DNA from 2 places in the Stenotrophomonas sp. Steno-Z10-HUANG genome. Region 1 is predicted to be linked to the other one. Evidence: riboswitches for the same ligand, from Rfam matches in the RefSeq annotation. Region 1 holds a riboswitch; the other holds the start of a gene.

What was found. A riboswitch is a leader RNA that binds a small molecule or an ion and turns the genes downstream of it on or off. The one in region 1 is predicted to bind thiamine pyrophosphate.
Region 2: it holds a riboswitch for thiamine pyrophosphate, as region 1 does, so the genes downstream of both, thiC (phosphomethylpyrimidine synthase ThiC) here and AC06E6_RS00500 (TonB-dependent siderophore receptor) in region 1, are expected to answer to the same signal.

The regions. Positions count from the first base shown of each region.
Region 1 is NZ_JBWJPA010000001.1:99,768-107,525, reverse strand. Features, by position in the region: gene AC06E6_RS00525 (phosphotransferase enzyme family protein) at 1-926, shown strand, start outside; gene AC06E6_RS00520 (hypothetical protein) at 1,347-1,784, shown strand; partial or broken gene AC06E6_RS00515 (aminoglycoside phosphotransferase family protein) at 1,791-2,057, shown strand; gene AC06E6_RS00510 (hypothetical protein) at 2,508-2,945, shown strand; gene AC06E6_RS00505 (hypothetical protein) at 3,008-3,325, shown strand; TPP riboswitch at 3,989-4,085, shown strand; gene AC06E6_RS00500 (TonB-dependent siderophore receptor) at 4,156-6,324, shown strand; gene pnuC (nicotinamide riboside transporter PnuC) at 6,321-6,914, shown strand; gene AC06E6_RS00490 (GGDEF domain-containing protein) at 7,030-7,758, opposite strand, start outside.
Region 2 is NZ_JBWJPA010000001.1:328,880-336,637, forward strand. Features, by position in the region: gene AC06E6_RS01500 (BCCT family transporter) at 1-1,521, opposite strand, end outside; TPP riboswitch at 1,797-1,898, shown strand; gene thiC (phosphomethylpyrimidine synthase ThiC) at 2,001-3,878, shown strand; gene AC06E6_RS01510 (winged helix-turn-helix domain-containing protein) at 4,346-6,664, shown strand; gene AC06E6_RS01515 (helix-turn-helix transcriptional regulator) at 6,777-7,682, shown strand; gene AC06E6_RS01520 (TonB-dependent receptor) at 7,728-7,758, shown strand, end outside.

The sequences.
Region 1 (7,758 bases):
TCAAGCGCCACCACCACAGCGTGCGCGACGCCGCCACGCTGGGCGAGGAGCACCGCTTCATCGCGCACCTGGCCGCCGCCGGCGTGCCGGTGGTGCAGGTGCTGCGCGACCACGACGGTGCCACCGCGGTCGAACACGACGGCTGGACCTACGAACTGCACACACCGGGCAACGGCGAGGACCTGTACCGCGACGCGGTGTCATGGACACCGTTGACCAACGTCGCCCAGGCACGCGACGCCGGGCGCATGCTGGCGCGCCTGCACCAGGCCGCCACCCGCTACCACGCCCCGCAGCGCGGCACCCACCTGCTGGTGGCGCGCGACGATCTGATCCGCAGCCACGACCCCATCGCCGCACTCAAGGCCGACCTGGACAACCGCCCCGGCCTTGCCCGCTACCTGGCGCGCATTCCGTGGGAGGAACAACTACGCAGGACCGTGCTGCCCTGGCATGCGGGCCTGGCCGAGCGCCTGCGCGACGAACCGCGGCTGTGGGCGCACAACGACTGGCACGTTTCTAACCTGCTCTGGCAGGGCGACACGGTGAGCACCGTGCTCGACTTCGGCCTGGCCTCGCCCACCGGCGCGCTGTTCGACCTGGCCACCGCCATCGAACGCAACGCGGTCGCCTGGCTGGAGCTGGAACGCGGCGCGCAGGCCGTGCGCATCGACATCGCACTGGCGCTGCTCGACGGCTACCGCCAGCTGCTGCCGCTGTCCGCCGCGCGCATGCACCTGCTGGCCGACCTGCTGCCGGTGGTGCACCTGGACTTCGCGCTGTCCGAAGTGGAGTACTTCGAAGGCGTCACCGGCTCCACCGCCAACGCCGACGTCGCCTGGCAACCGTTCCTGCTCGGCCACGCGCAATGGTTCGGCAGCGCCGAAGGCCAGGCGCTGTTGGCGGCGCTGCACGCGGCAGCCTGAATCCGCATGCGGGGCAAGCCCCGCATCTACGGAGTGCGGACCATGCAAGGCAAACCTGCCCCATGGAGCGCGGCGCCGCGGGAACCCACACCCGTAGGTGCCGGGCTTGCCCGGCACAAGGTTATGGAATGCCGGTTGGCTGGACATCCCCAGTCGAGTTGGTCGAACACCGAAGCCGGTTGAACTGACCGGCGAACTGAGTAGGGCGTCCTTTCACTGCACCGGCGGCAAGCGACCCATCGCGGACATGGGTGCCGTCGCCGAACCTGCCGCCGGGTCCGGCTATACGGTCGGCTTGTTAGCCGGACCCGATTAACCCTAAGCTCAAGCTGTATCAAGGCGGCAGCGAACCATACGATGCGCCATGGATAAGTCGTATAACCGGACCCACGAGTCCGGCTATTGGATAGTTAGGCGGCCATGAGAAATTACATCGCACTTGCAGCTCTCCTCTGGTCAGCCACCGCCTGCTCCACAATGCCAGCCGGTGGCGCGAAGAAGGCCGCGGTGTTGGCGCCCGCGCCAGCCCAAGTGACGGGTCGGTGGCAGTTTCGTGTGGCCGGGAAAGACGGGGTCCGGGAGCCGGTAGTCACGCTCACCAAGGAGCCTGCAAAGACCTGCCAATCGGGTGATTGGCTCAAGGCCGTAGTCGTCTCTCCGGGCAGCTTGGCCTTCTCGCAACCCGCCTACACTTACTCAAACGGCCGGCTTGAACTCCTCCTGTCGTCCGAACTCTGCGATGCATACACTTCGCTTGTCGGGAACGTATCTGACGGGCGCTTCAGTGGCACGCATGTGTCGGATGGCCTGTTCGGCAGCATCGAGCATGGCAAGGTCACTGGGGTGCGCCAGCCGTAGTCGCTGGCCGTGCGCATCGACATCGCACTGGCGCTGCTCGACGGCTATCGCCAGCTGCTGCCGCTGTCCGCCGCGCGCATGCATCTGCTGGCGGACCTGCTGCCGGTGGTGCACCTGGACTTCGCGCTGTCCGAAGTGGAGTACTTCGAAGGCGTCACCGGCTCCACCGCCAACGCCGACGTCGCCTGGCAACCGTTCCTGCTCGGCCACGCGCAATGGTTCGGCAGCGCCGAAGGCCAGGCGCTGTTGGCGACGCTGCACGCGGCAGCCTGAATCCGCATGCGGGGCAAGCCCCGCATCTACGGAGTGCGGACCATGCAAGGCAAACCTGCCCCATGGAGTGCGGCGCCGCGGGAACCCACACCCGTAGGTGCCGGGCTTGCCCGGCACAAGGTTATGGAATGCCGGTTGGCTGGACATCCCCAGTCGAGTTGGTCAAACACCGATGCCGGCTGCACTGGCCGGCGATACCGACGAACTGAGTAGGGCGTCCTTTCACTGCGCCGGCGGCAAGCGACCCAGGGCGGACATCTGTACTGCTACCGGAACGAGCTTGCCGTGATAAATGAGCCCATCGGTGGATCCGGTTATACGCTGGCTTGTTAGCCGAACCAAGCCACCCTAAGATCGAGGTATCGCAAGAGAAAAGCTCGCCATACGGTGCTTTGTAGACAAGTCGCATAACCTGACCCGTGGGTCCGTCTATTCGGTAGTTAGGTGCCAATGGAATTCGAGTCGATACGTCCAGTTCTTAGCGGTGTGACTGGTGGCATCATTGCCACATGGCTCACCTCTCGCTGGTCTCGTCGGCTGCCTTCAAGGCACAACGGAAAGTCACGCGACGCGCTTCTTCGGCAACATCGTCCTGCTATCTGGACGGCCAACACTCTCTTCTTTCTCGGCCTTATCTTCGGTGTCGCCCTGTATCGGATCGGCGGCTTCGACAACACCGACTGGCGACCACTCGGGCTTGGTTTCGGCCTTGCGTCTGTTTTGCCACTTCTGGCCATCTTCATAGTGTCTATCCTCTCCGGGAGAGACCCGCGGGAAGGATACGTTGCCTTCTCATTTGGTCAGGGCATGCCTCTCTGGGCTACCTACGGTTTACTTGGCGCAGGCTCGGTTGCTTTTGTGTTTGCACTTGCTAGCCTTGGCACCTAGCAATTCATTCAAGCCGACGCCGCTTCACGGGGCGGCTTAACTCAAGCGTCAGGGGGCAGGTGGTGATCTCCGCAACTCGCAAAGCCGGCCTGCAGGCATTCGCTATCGGCACGGCGGTCAGTATTGTGGGTGGCTGGCTAGCCGTCACCTATGATCTGTGGCGCTTCAAACCGTTTGGTTGGCTTTACGCGCTTCCGGTCGCGCTTGCCATGATTGGGCTAGGCCAAGCAGGTACTGGCGTGCCCTTCCGCGACCTTGCAGCAAAGTGGGATTCGCTCAAGGGCTGGCAGCGCGGCGTGTTAGGCATAACCATTCTCGCAGCGTTCTCCGCCCTGCTATTCGGCATACTTGCGGCGGCAATCGTTTCCGGGGTGGTTTAACCACCCCCTAACAGTTCATTCAAGCCGACGCCGCTTCACGGTGCGGCCTGATTCAGGGGTTAAGTGGCAATGATGCAAGGCGAAGTCTTGGAGATTGACGATTTCGTTGCTATCACTGACAACGGAGTCTTTCCTGTTCGCTTGACAATAGTCCACGATTCATCAGGTTTCCTTCTCATCAGTAATTCGTCAACTGGTGGAGCTGCATTCAATGGAGACACTTGGCACAGCTCACTCACTGAAGCATTCGCCCAAGCAAAGTTTCAGTTTGGCGTTTCACAGGACAGGTGGCGCGCGGCTGCCACCTAACAATTCGTTCAGGCCGATCGCTTCGTTGCCGCGTCAATGCGTGGCACATTATCACTTCGCCTCGGCCACAAATCGGCCCGGCTTAACTCAGGTGTTCTGAACGACCGCTCCTGGCCGATCTCTGCCGGTGACCAAACCCGCAGTCCGCCGGAGCGCTTCTACTGCGTCCAACTCGCTGGCGGCGGCGTCCAGTCCGATGGCAGAGCTTTCCAGCTCCTTGGCTGCACGTACGGGGCTTCGCCGGGAGAGCTCCATGCGGGGCGAGCCCCGCATCTACGAGATGCGAGGCCCCATGCGCGCAAGCACCCCCCAACCCACCCACGGGCCAAGCCGCGCCATTTGTGGTCAAATACGCGCCTGAAGCGGGGGTGCCTGGGCTTGTCCAGGCTGAGAGAGTCCCTTGGAACCTGATCCGGTTTGCACCGGCGTAGGGAGCTTTGAGCAGCAGGCACACCGCCTTAGTGGCCGGTCGCGCGTGCGCGCCTTCGCTTCGTCTCCCCCTACGGCTGATGACGAAACGAATGAACCGCTGCCCCTCCCTTTCGCTGTTGACCGCCGCGCTGGCCGCGGCCCTGCCGCTGCACGCGCACGCCCTGGACACCGCCGCCGAGCGCTCGCCCACCGAGCTGGCTGCCGTGCGTGTACAGGCCAAACAACCCGGCGCAAAGGAGCCGCAGTCCAACAGCTTCGGCAGTGGCGACTGGAAGAACACCCCGGCCTCGATCAGCGTGCTGGACCGCGGGCTGCTCGACCGCCGCGTGGTGCGCACGCTGTCCGAGCTGGCCGACAACGATGCCTCGCTGGGCGACAGCTACGCGCCGGTGGGCTACTACCAGAACGTCGCCATCCGCGGCTTCGCGCTGGACACCGCCACCGGCTACCGCTTCAACGGCCTGAGCATCGCCGGCGAACAGCGGCTGGCGCTGGAGAACGTGCAGCAGGTGGAAATCCTCAAGGGCGAGGCCGGGCTGGCCGCCGGGGTGATCGCCCCGGGCGGCGTCATCAACTACGTGGGCAAGCGCCCGGCCGAGGTGCGCAACGTCACCCTGGGCACCGACGCCGAAGGCTCGCGCTACGCCGCCATCGACATGGGCCACTGGCTGACGCCGCGCATCGGCGTGCGCTTCAACGCCGCCTGGGACAACAGCCACTCCTACATCGACCATGCCGACGGCCGCCGCAACTTCTACGCGCTGGCCACCGACTGGCTGATCGGCGAACGCGGCAAGCTGGAGGTGGACGCCAGCTACCAGACCAGCGCGCAGCGCTCGGCCTCGGGCTACCAGCTGCTGGGCGCCAGCGCGCTGCCGCAGCACGTGGACCGCACGCAGATGCTGGGCTACCAGCGCTGGCAGAAGCCGGTGGGCATCGACAGCACCAACCTCAGCGCACTGCACACCTACGATTTCAGCCCGGCGTGGCAGTCGCGCGTGTCGGCCAGCCACAGCCGCTCGGTGATCGACGACAACGTCGCCTTCGCCTACGGCTGCTACTACGCCCAAGCCTGCTGGGATGGCAGCGTGCCGGGCAACTACTTCGCGCCCAACGGCGACTACGACATCTACGACTACCGCAGCCCCGACGACACCCGCCGCAACCAGCAGCTGCGCGCCGAACTGCGCGGCCGCTTCGCCACCGGCGCGGTCGGGCACCAGCTGGTGCTTGGCGCCGACTACTTCCACCGCAGCGTGGACAAGCGCCGCAACGTCAACGCATACGTCGGCACCGGCAACATCCATGACCCCGCGGTGCCGCAGTTCGAGCCCTCGCCGCTGCAGCCGGGCCCCTCCGTGCGGCGCGTGGACAGCCGCCAGAAGGCGCTGTTCGTGCTGGACCGCATGCAGCTGGCCGACAACTGGCAGTGGCTCGCCGGCGGCCGCTTCGTGCGCCTGGACGAGCGCGCCTGGGACAAGCGCGGCAACCCCGAGCGCGACAGCCGGGTGTCGCACTTCCTGCCGCAGACCGCGCTGATCTGGAGTGCCAACCCGCAGCTCAACCTGTACGCCAGCTACGTGCGCGGCATCGCCCTGGGCCAGGAAGCGCCGTTCTGGACCAGCAACGAAGGCAGCTTCCTGCCGTCGGTGCTGTCACGCCAGCTGGAAGTGGGCGCCAAGTACACGCCCACCGACGCGCTGACCCTGGGCGCGGCGCTGTTCCGCATCAGCCGGCCGTTCCAGTACGCCAAACCGGACGCCAGCGACTACGGCTACACCTTCGTGCAGGAAGGCCAACAGACCCACACCGGGCTGGAACTGAGCGCGCGCGGGCGCGTGGGCGACAACCTGCAGCTCAGTGCCAGCGCCAGCGTGCTGCGGGCGCGGGCGCGCGGCACCGGCACCCCGGCCTACGAAGGCCACCCGCTGATCAACGTGCCCACCACCCGCGCCAGCGTGCACGCCGACTACGCGCTGCCGTGGGTGCCCGGGCTGGGCGTGACCGGCGGCTGGCGCTTCGCGTCTTCCAACGTGGCCACCGCCGACGGCCGCGTGCGCGCCCCCGCCTACGGCGTGGTCGATGCCGGCCTCCGCTTCAGGCATGAACTGCACGGCCGCACGCTGGACTGGAACCTGAGCGTGGACAACGTGTTCAACCGCTTCTACTGGCGCGACACCGGCAGCAGCTCGGGCGACTACTACCTGTTCCCGGGCGCCCCCCGGCAGGCGCGGCTGACGGTGAGCTTCGCGCTATGAACCCGGCCCTGCTGGAATGGTCGGCGGTCATCGCCAGCGCCCTGGGCGTGTGGCTGATGGCGCAGCGGCGCATGCTGGCCTGGCCGGTGGGGCTGGTGTCGGTGGGCCTGTACGCGCTGGTGTTCTTCGAGGCGCGGCTGTATTCGGACATGCTGCTGCAGGGCGCCTTCGCCGCGTTCCTGGGCTACGGCTGGGCCACCTGGCACCGCCAGGACAAGCCCGACGGCCGCGTCGCCATCGCCCCGCTGGCCATGCAAGCCGGCGCCCGCGACCTGACCATAGGCGTGGCCTTCGGCCTGGCCCTGGGCGCGGCCATGCACACCTGGACCAACGCCGCCCTGCCCTGGCTGGACGCCATGCTCGCCGCGCTCAGCCTGGTGGCGCAGTGGTGGCAGGCGCGCCGCCACGCCGCGGCATGGTGGCTGTGGATCGTGGTGGACGTGGTCTACGTGGGCATGTACCTGGTGAAAGCGCTGCACGCCACCGCCGCGCTGTACCTGGTGTTCGTGGCGCTGGCGGCCACCGGCCTGCATGCGTGGAAGAAGGAGCAGAAACGGGCTCGGGCACACGCGCCGGCATCGCTTCCCTGACCCGTCAAACGCCCTCGTTTGCCGGCGGCCATCGATGCACGGGTGGCCGCCGGCGGGCGACAGGCCGCCCTGGTTGGCACAGGGAAGGGTAGCGGCGCTCCAAGGGAGGCCGCACTCAGTGCTCCAGTTCGCAGTGCAGCTCGATGCGGTTGCGGCCAGCGCTCTTGCCGCGGTACAGGGCGACGTCGGCCTGGCGCATGGCCTGCTCCAGCGAGGCTTCCCCGATGAAGCCGTGCGAGACGCCGATGGTCACCGTGCAATGCACCCCATTCCGGCGCGCTCCCTGCGACATGGATTTCTGCTCGATGGCGCTGCGCACACGCTCGGCCACCTGCAGCGCAGACGCGCTGTCGGACTCCAGGCAGATGGCGGCGAACTCCTCACCCCCCAGCCGGCAGACCAGGTCGCCCTTGCGCACCGCCCCGCGCAGGGCGTCGGCGACGCCACACAGCACGGCATCGCCGATGTGGTGGCCATGGGTGTCGTTGATGCGCTTGAAGTGGTCGATATCGATCAGCAGCAGATGCGCGGTACCAGCCCCGCGCCGGAAGTGAGTGTTCAGCGCCGCATCCAGGCCGCGGCGGTTGAGCAGCTGCGTCAACGGGTCGCGCGCCGCCGTGGCACGCAGCGCATCGCTCATGCGCCGCAACACCAGCCACACGATCAACGGCGGCAGAATCGTCGCCAGCGAGCACATGTAGACGTAGAAGACCATCTGGAACTGGCTGTCCATGCGCAGCGCCTCCAGCCCGCCCCCGAGCAGCTTGGCGAACTTCATGGCGTTGAGCACGCTGATGCCGCTGATCAGGCAGACGAACAACACCATCTCGCCACGTAGATCCCG
Region 2 (7,758 bases), 230 kb from region 1:
CTCGCGTTCGATCCACGCCTGCACGGCATGCCGCGCGCGCTGCGCGCGGCGCCGTTCCAGCTGGTACTCCAGGTCCAGCACGCGGTACAGGCATACCATCACCATCACCATCAGCAGCGCGAACGGCAACGCGGCGATGGTGATCATGCCCTGCAGCGCGTCCAGCCCGCCGGCCAGCAGCAGGGCCGCGGCGATCAGCGCCACCGCCACGCCCCATACCGCCTTGCGCGCCGGCGGCGGATCGCCGGCTTCGTCGGTGGACATGCTGGCCAGCACCAGCACCGCCGAATCGGCCGAGGTGACGAAGAAGATCACCAGCAGCACCAGCGCGATGCCCGACAGCAGCAAGCCGCCGGGCAGGCTGTCAAACAGCGCGAACAGCACCGTCTCATAGCCGTTGCCCAGTGCCTGCAGCAGGTCGGCGTGGCCGCTGATCTGCGCCCACAGCGCACTGCCGCCGAATACTGAGAACCACACGAAACCAAGCAGCGTCGGCGCCAGCACCACGCCGACCACGAACTCGCGCACGCTGCGCCCGCGCGACACACGGGCGATGAACGCGCCCACGAACGGCGCCCAGGCGATCCACCAGGCCCAGTAGAAGATCGTCCAGTCCGCCACCCACGTGCTGCCCGAGAACGGCGACATGCGCAGGCTCATGGTCACCAGCTGGTTGAGGTAGGCGCCGAGGGTGGTGGTGAAGGTGTCGAAGATGAAGCCGGTCGGCCCCAGCACCAGCACCGCGGCCAGCAGCAGCGCGGCCAGCAGCAGGTTGCAGTTGGACAGCCACTTGATGCCACGGTCCACGCCGCTCAGGGTCGAGGCCATGTACAGCACGAAGGCGATGGCGATGATGCCCAGCTGCACCGCGACGGTGGCGTGGATGCCGAACACGCGCTGCAGTCCGGCGGCGATCTGGATGGTGCCGAAGCCCAGCGTGGTGGCCACGCCGATCGCGGTGGCCACCACCGCGGCGATGTTGACCGCGTGGCCGATGGCGCCGCGGTGGTGGCGCCCGATCAGCGGCTGCAGCATGTCGCTGATCAAGCCGCGGCCGTTGCGGTTGTACTGGAACCACGCCATCGCCAGCCCGATCAGGGCGTAGATCGCCCACGGGTGCAGGCCCCAGTGGAAGAAGGCGTAGCGCATCGCCGCGCGCGCCGCGTCCACGCTTTGCGGCGGCAGCCCTTCGGGCGGCTTGGAGAAATGCGAGATCGGCTCGGCCGCGCCCCAGAACACCAGGCCGATGCCCATGCCGGTGGCGAACAGCATCGCCAGCCAGCTGGCGCGCGAGAAGTCCGGCTCGGCGTCCTCGCCGCCGATGCGCAGGTTGCCGAAACGGCCGAACGCCAAGTACAGCAGGAAGGTCAGCGTCAGGAACACGATCAGCAGGTACAGCCAGCCGACGCTGCGCACGACGTCGACCAGCACGGCCTGCACCACGTCGTTGAAGGGGCCGGGGGCGATGCCGGCCAGCAGCACCAGGGCGGCGACCAGCGCGATGGAAACACGAAACACCATGGAGGAGCTTCTCCGATCTGGGGATGGGGAGCGAGCCAGGGCTTGCAGCGGAACCGGTCGCCGCGGCGCCGGTCATGGCGTAACCGGTTGCCCGCGGACACGGAAGGAGGGAGGCCGGCATGGCGGCACGGGGCCGCCTGGCGGCGGCAGCGGCGCATCCTACTGAACCCGACGTCACGAATCCGTTAGTGCCCGCCGCGTCGCCGCCACGCGACCCGCGCCGGTGGCGTGCCGGCGGCGCGTTCCACCCGGCTGGCCGCTTCGTGTTCTAATGCCGCCCGAAGCGGGGGTACCGCGGCGTTGACGCCACGGTTGAGACAGTCCCTTGGAACCTGATCCGGTTGATACCGGCGTAGGGAAGCTTCGCAATGTTGCCGTGCGTGGACGCCTGCCCAGGCTGCGTCCATGCGCCGGTGGCGGCGCGCCTTCGCTTCGTCCGGCCCGTGCATCCGCGTGGGCCTCCAACAGGACGACGCCCGATGAATGCATCGCTTTCCGCCCTGCAGCAGCAGGCACAGCAACTCTCCGGATCGCTCACGCAGCCGATCCCCGGCTCGCGCAGGATCCACGTGCCCGGCTCGCGCCCGGACCTGCGGGTGCCGATGCGCGAGATCGCGCTGACCCGCACGCCGACCCTGTTCGGGGGCGAGCACAACCCGCCGGTCACGGTCTACGACACGTCCGGCCCCTACACCGACCCGGACGCGCGCATCGACCTGTGCGCCGGGTTGCCGGCGTTGCGCCGCGCATGGATCGAGGAACGCGGCGACAGCGAATGCCTGGCCCAGCTGGGTTCGACGTTCGGCCGTGGCCGCGCGTGCGACCCGGCGCTGGAGGCGGTGCGCTTCCCCGCGCGCAGCTTGCCGCGGCGTGCGCGCGCCGGTGCCAACGTCACCCAGATGCACTACGCGCGGCGTGGCATCGTCACCCCGGAAATGGAGTTCGTCGCGATCCGCGAGAACCAGCGGCTGGACGAGGTGCGCGACGCGCAGCTGCTGAAGCAACACCCGGGCGAGCACTTCGGCGCCGCCCTCCCGCCCCGCATCACCGCCGAATTCGTGCGCGACGAAATCGCCCGCGGTCGCGCGATCCTGCCGTGCAACATCAATCATCCGGAATGCGAGCCGATGATCATCGGCCGCAACTTCCTCACCAAGATCAACGCCAACATCGGCAACAGCGCGGTGTCCTCGGGCATTGCCGAGGAAGTGGAGAAGCTGGTCTGGGCGATCCGCTGGGGCGCCGACACGGTGATGGACCTGTCCACCGGCAAGCACATCCACGAAACCCGCGAATGGATCATCCGCAATTCGCCGGTGCCGATCGGCACCGTGCCGATCTACCAGGCGCTGGAGAAAGTCGATGGCCGCGCCGAGGAACTGACCTGGGAAATGTTCCGCGACACCCTGGTCGAGCAGGCGGAGCAGGGCGTGGACTACTTCACCATCCACGCCGGCGTGCTGCTGCGCTACGTGCCGCTCACCGCCGCGCGCACCACCGGCATCGTGTCGCGCGGTGGCTCGATCATGGCCAAATGGTGCCTGGCGCACCACCGGGAGAACTTCCTCTACACCCACTTCGAGGAGATCTGCGAAATCATGAAGGCCTATGACGTGGCCTTCTCGCTCGGCGACGGCCTGCGCCCGGGCTGCATCGCCGACGCCAACGACGCGGCCCAGTTCGGCGAGCTGGAGACGCTGGGCGAGCTGACGAAGATCGCGTGGAAGCACGACGTGCAGACCATGATCGAAGGCCCCGGCCACGTGCCGATGCAGTTGATCAGGGAGAACATGGACAAGCAGCTGCGCGAGTGCGGCGAGGCGCCGTTCTATACGCTCGGGCCGCTGACCACCGACATCGCGCCGGGCTACGACCACATCACCAGCGCGATCGGCGCGGCGATGATCGGCTGGTACGGCACCGCGATGCTCTGCTACGTCACGCCGAAGGAACACCTGGGCCTGCCCAACCGCCAGGACGTGCGCGACGGCATCATGGCCTACAAGATCGCCGCGCACGCGGCGGACCTGGCCAAGGGCCATCCCGGTGCGCAGGTGCGCGACAACGCGCTGAGCAAGGCGCGCTTCGAGTTCCGCTGGGAGGACCAGTTCCACCTCGGCCTGGATCCGGACAAGGCCAGGGAATTCCACGACGAGACGCTGCCGAAGGAGGCGCACAAGCTCGCCCACTTCTGCTCGATGTGCGGCCCGCATTTTTGCTCGATGAAGATCACCCAGGATGTGCGCGACTACGCGGCCGAACGCGGGTTGGACGCCGCCGGCGCGCTGGCGGCCGGAATGGAGGAGAAGTCCAGGGCATTCCGCGCGCAGGGTGCGCAGGTGTACCGCGCCGAGTGATGCGCCGGTGCCCGCGCGGGCACGGCGGTGATCGCCGCCGCGCCCGCCCGCACGCGGCGGACGGGCGCAGTGGCGTGAATCTGTCTTTATGTTTTCTTCAGCTTGTTGAATTGCCCGCGCCGGTGACAACGGTGCGGCGGCGCGTATTGGCCGCGCACGCTGCAATCACGCGGGTTTGCGTGATTGCAGCGTGCCGGGGCGTTTGCCGAAGAATGAACGGCAGATAAAAAAATCGCGCCCTGGGGCGCGAATTCTGAAACGGATTATGTGGATTGCGTCGGCGAGAGAGAGCCTGGTGTCGTCCCGCATGGGTACACGGGTAACTGCCATAGGCTAATATCCGCGCGCCTTGAAACATTTGCTCTTTGCGTTGACGCCATTTGCGGAATTTGGCGGTTCACTGGCGGCAACACCACCAGGGGGCGGGCACAGGACGATGCCCTCCAGCGATTCAATCCCTGACCGGCATGGAACCCATCAACAGCGCTCTTTCCCCCACTGAACGCCTGCATATCGGCGAGTGCCTGGTCGTCCTGCCATCGCGCGAGGTGCATGCGCCTGGCGCCCGTCGCAGCGTGCGGCTCACGCCCAAGGCGATCGGCGTGCTGCTGGTGCTGGCGCGTGGCGCCGGCAATGTGGTGACCCGCGATGAACTGTTCGCGCAGGTGTGGCCCGACACCCTGCCGACCAACGACGTACTGACCCAGGCGGTCACCCAGCTGCGCAAGGCGTTGTCCGCCGGTGGCGCGTTCCCGCAGGGACAGGAGTACATCGAAACGATCGCCAAGACCGGCTATCGGCTGCGCGCGCCGGTGGCGTGGGCGCAGGAACAGGAAGAAGCGTCTTCGCCGGCCGCCGACGCGCTGGCGCAGCCGGTGGATGCGGCAGATGCGGCAGATGCGGCGGGCACCGCGGCGCTGCCGGATGCAGCCAGGGCCGCCGGATTCTGGCGCCGCGCACGGCGTCGCCTGCTGCTGGTGGTGGGCCTGCTGCTGTTGTGCAGCTCGCTGACGATGGCCTGGCTGCTGTGGCAGCGCCCGGTCGCCGCGCCCGCGCCGGACGCGGTCACGGCCGACGGTACCGGCGTGATCGGCAGTCCGCAGCGTCCGTACCGCCTGATCACCGCCAGCCAGGGATTCGGCACGTTCCCGGCGTTGTCGCCCGATGGCGCGCTGGTCGCCTTTGCCGACGAAAGCGATGGCGGTTCGACGCTCAAGGTGCAGAGCACCGGCAGCACCACGTCGGCGACGCTGGTGAAGGGGCCCGCGGGTGCCATGGACCGGTTCCCGGCGTGGTCGCCGGATGGGCGCGAGATCGCGTTCGCACGGTTCGCGGCCGGCGGCAGCTGCGAGGTGCTGGTGGTCGGCGCCACCGGCGGCAGTGCGCGCCGCGCCACCGCCTGCGATGGCGCCGAGATGCTCAGTTTCAGCTGGACGCCGGATGGGCGCGGGCTGGTATTCGGCTCGATGACCGGCCCCCATGGTGCGCCCGGCATCCGCACCCTGGACCTGGCAACGGGACGCTGGACGGTGCTGGATTACACGCGGGGCGAAGGCGACTTCGATTACGCGCCGCGCTACTCGCCCGACGGCCGCCAGCTTGGATTCACCCGCAACCCGCAGCTGGGCGCGGTGTGGGTGATGGACGCCGATGGCGGCGACGCCCGCCGCGTCACCAGCGGCAGCGCGGAGATGCGCGGCTGGGCCTGGCTGGGCGAGCACGCCATCGTGTTCGGGCGGCGCATAGACAGCGAATCGCGGTTGTACCAGGTGGACCTGCGTTCGGGCCTGCTCAAGGACCTGGGCGTGGATGACGCGCAGAGTCCCAGCGTGGCCGGCATGGGCACGCTGCTCGCCTTCATGCACCGCGCGCCGCAGTTCGGCCTGTTCCGTGTCCCGCTGGACGATCCCGGACGCAAGGAACGGCTGTTCGCGTCGTCCGGGCGCGATGCCCAGCCGATGATCGCGCCCGACGGCCAGCAACTGGTGTTCACCTCCAACCGCTCCGGTGCGTTCGCGCTGTGGTGGGCGCGGCTGGGGCAGTCCGATTCCCTGCGCCCGGTGGACGGCTTCCGCCCCGAGGCGCGGCAGTCACCGGACTGGTCGCCCGACAGCCGCCAGGTGCTGGTCAGCGGCCGTGACGACGACGGCCGGCCCGGCATCTACGAAGTCGTGCCCGAGCAGGGGCAATGGAAGCGGCTGCCGGTGCCGGTTGCCGAACCGCTGCAGGCCGTCTATGGCCCCGCCCCGCATCTGGTGTTCGTGATCGGCAGCGAGGGCGACGGCCCGGCCACGTTGTCCCTGTTCGACCGCGGCGGCGGCCAGTGGCGGCGGGTCGCGCAGGTGGCCGGCGTGTCGCAGGTGCGCTACGACCGCGCGACGCAGCGGGTGTTGTTCACCCGGCTGGCCGAAGGCGGGCTGTGGTCGGCTGATGCCGCGCTGGCGCCGGGCAGTTTCCATGAGCTCAGCGGGGAGGTGCCGACCCGCTGGCGCTTCCGCACCTGGGCCCTGGGCGGCGATGGCGCGGTCGCGTACCTGCGCCAGGATGACGGATGCTCGGTGCAGCTGAGCCGGCTCGACCAGACACAACCGCCGCGCTGCCTCGAGGCACGCGCCGCGGCCGCCACCAACGGGTTCAGCGTGGCGCCCGATGGCGCCGCGGTATACGTGCCGCTGGCGGTGTCCGATGGCACCGACATCGGCATCATGCCGGTCCCCGAAGCACCCTCGCGACCCTCGCTGGGCGTGCTCAAGTGGTTGCCCCTGTTGGGAAAACCGGATTCGTGATTTCTTCGTTCGCGGTTCCGGAAGAATTCGGAAGGTTCTCGTCGCAACTTCCTGACGACTGCCGCCAGAGTTGGCAAAACCATCGGCCATTGAAGGCAAATGATGGTGAGTCATGCGACAGGTGGCCTGGGTCGATCGCGGCCAGTCGGTTTCGTTCGAGAAGCAGCCGGAGGACGGTCCGCGCCCGAACTGCGTGGGCGTCGCCCGCCTGGGCAGCCTGCAGACATCGGGCACGGTGTTCACGGTGTGGATGCAGCTGCGCGGCAGTGCCTGGGTGGAATCCAGGGAAGGCCGCTTCCGCCTGCGCCAGCGCGAGTGGATCGCGTTCGAGAAGGACTCGCGCCCGCTGATCCAGGCCAGCCGCGACGGGCTGTGCATCGGCGTAGCGCTGGACGCCGCTGCGCTGCGCACCCTGGGTGATCTGGCCGACAGCGGCCTGTATGCCGGCCACGGCGTGATGAGCCGGGCCGAGGCGCGCACCGCGCTGGGCCTGTGGCGCGAGGCCCGGGCACGCGAGCCCGGTTCCCACGTGCTGCGACCGTTGCTGCTGCACGTGGCCTCGCTGCAGCGCGACTTTTCCGAGGGCGTGCAGCGCTGCCCGGGGCGCTCGCGCCTGCGCAAGCGCCAGGTGTTCGGCCGCATGCAGCGCGCGCGCATGTACCTGGAGGGCAACAGCCACCGCGTGGTGCGCATCGGCGAGCTGGCCGAGCTGACCAACTTCTCCAGCTGGTACCTGTCCAAGACCTTCCAGAGCCTGTACGAGGAAAGCCCGCAGTCGCTGTCCGCGCGCCTGCGCCTGGAGCGCGCGGCCCAGCTGCTGCGCGATACCGACATGATGATCAGCGAGGTCGCCGCGGCCAGTGGCTTCGACAACTGCTGCAGTTTCGCCCGGGCCTTCCGCGCGCGTTTCGGGGTTCCTGCCAGCCGCTACCGCGAAGCGGCGTGCGCCAGCCTCCCGCCACATTCGGCAAAGTTTGCGACTGCTTCGCGCAAACCCATGGCTTCGGTACGAACGTAACGTTCAGGGGTGTTTAACACACCACTAACGTAACCGGAGAGATTCATGAAGTTTCGTACTCCCGCAGTGCGGCTGG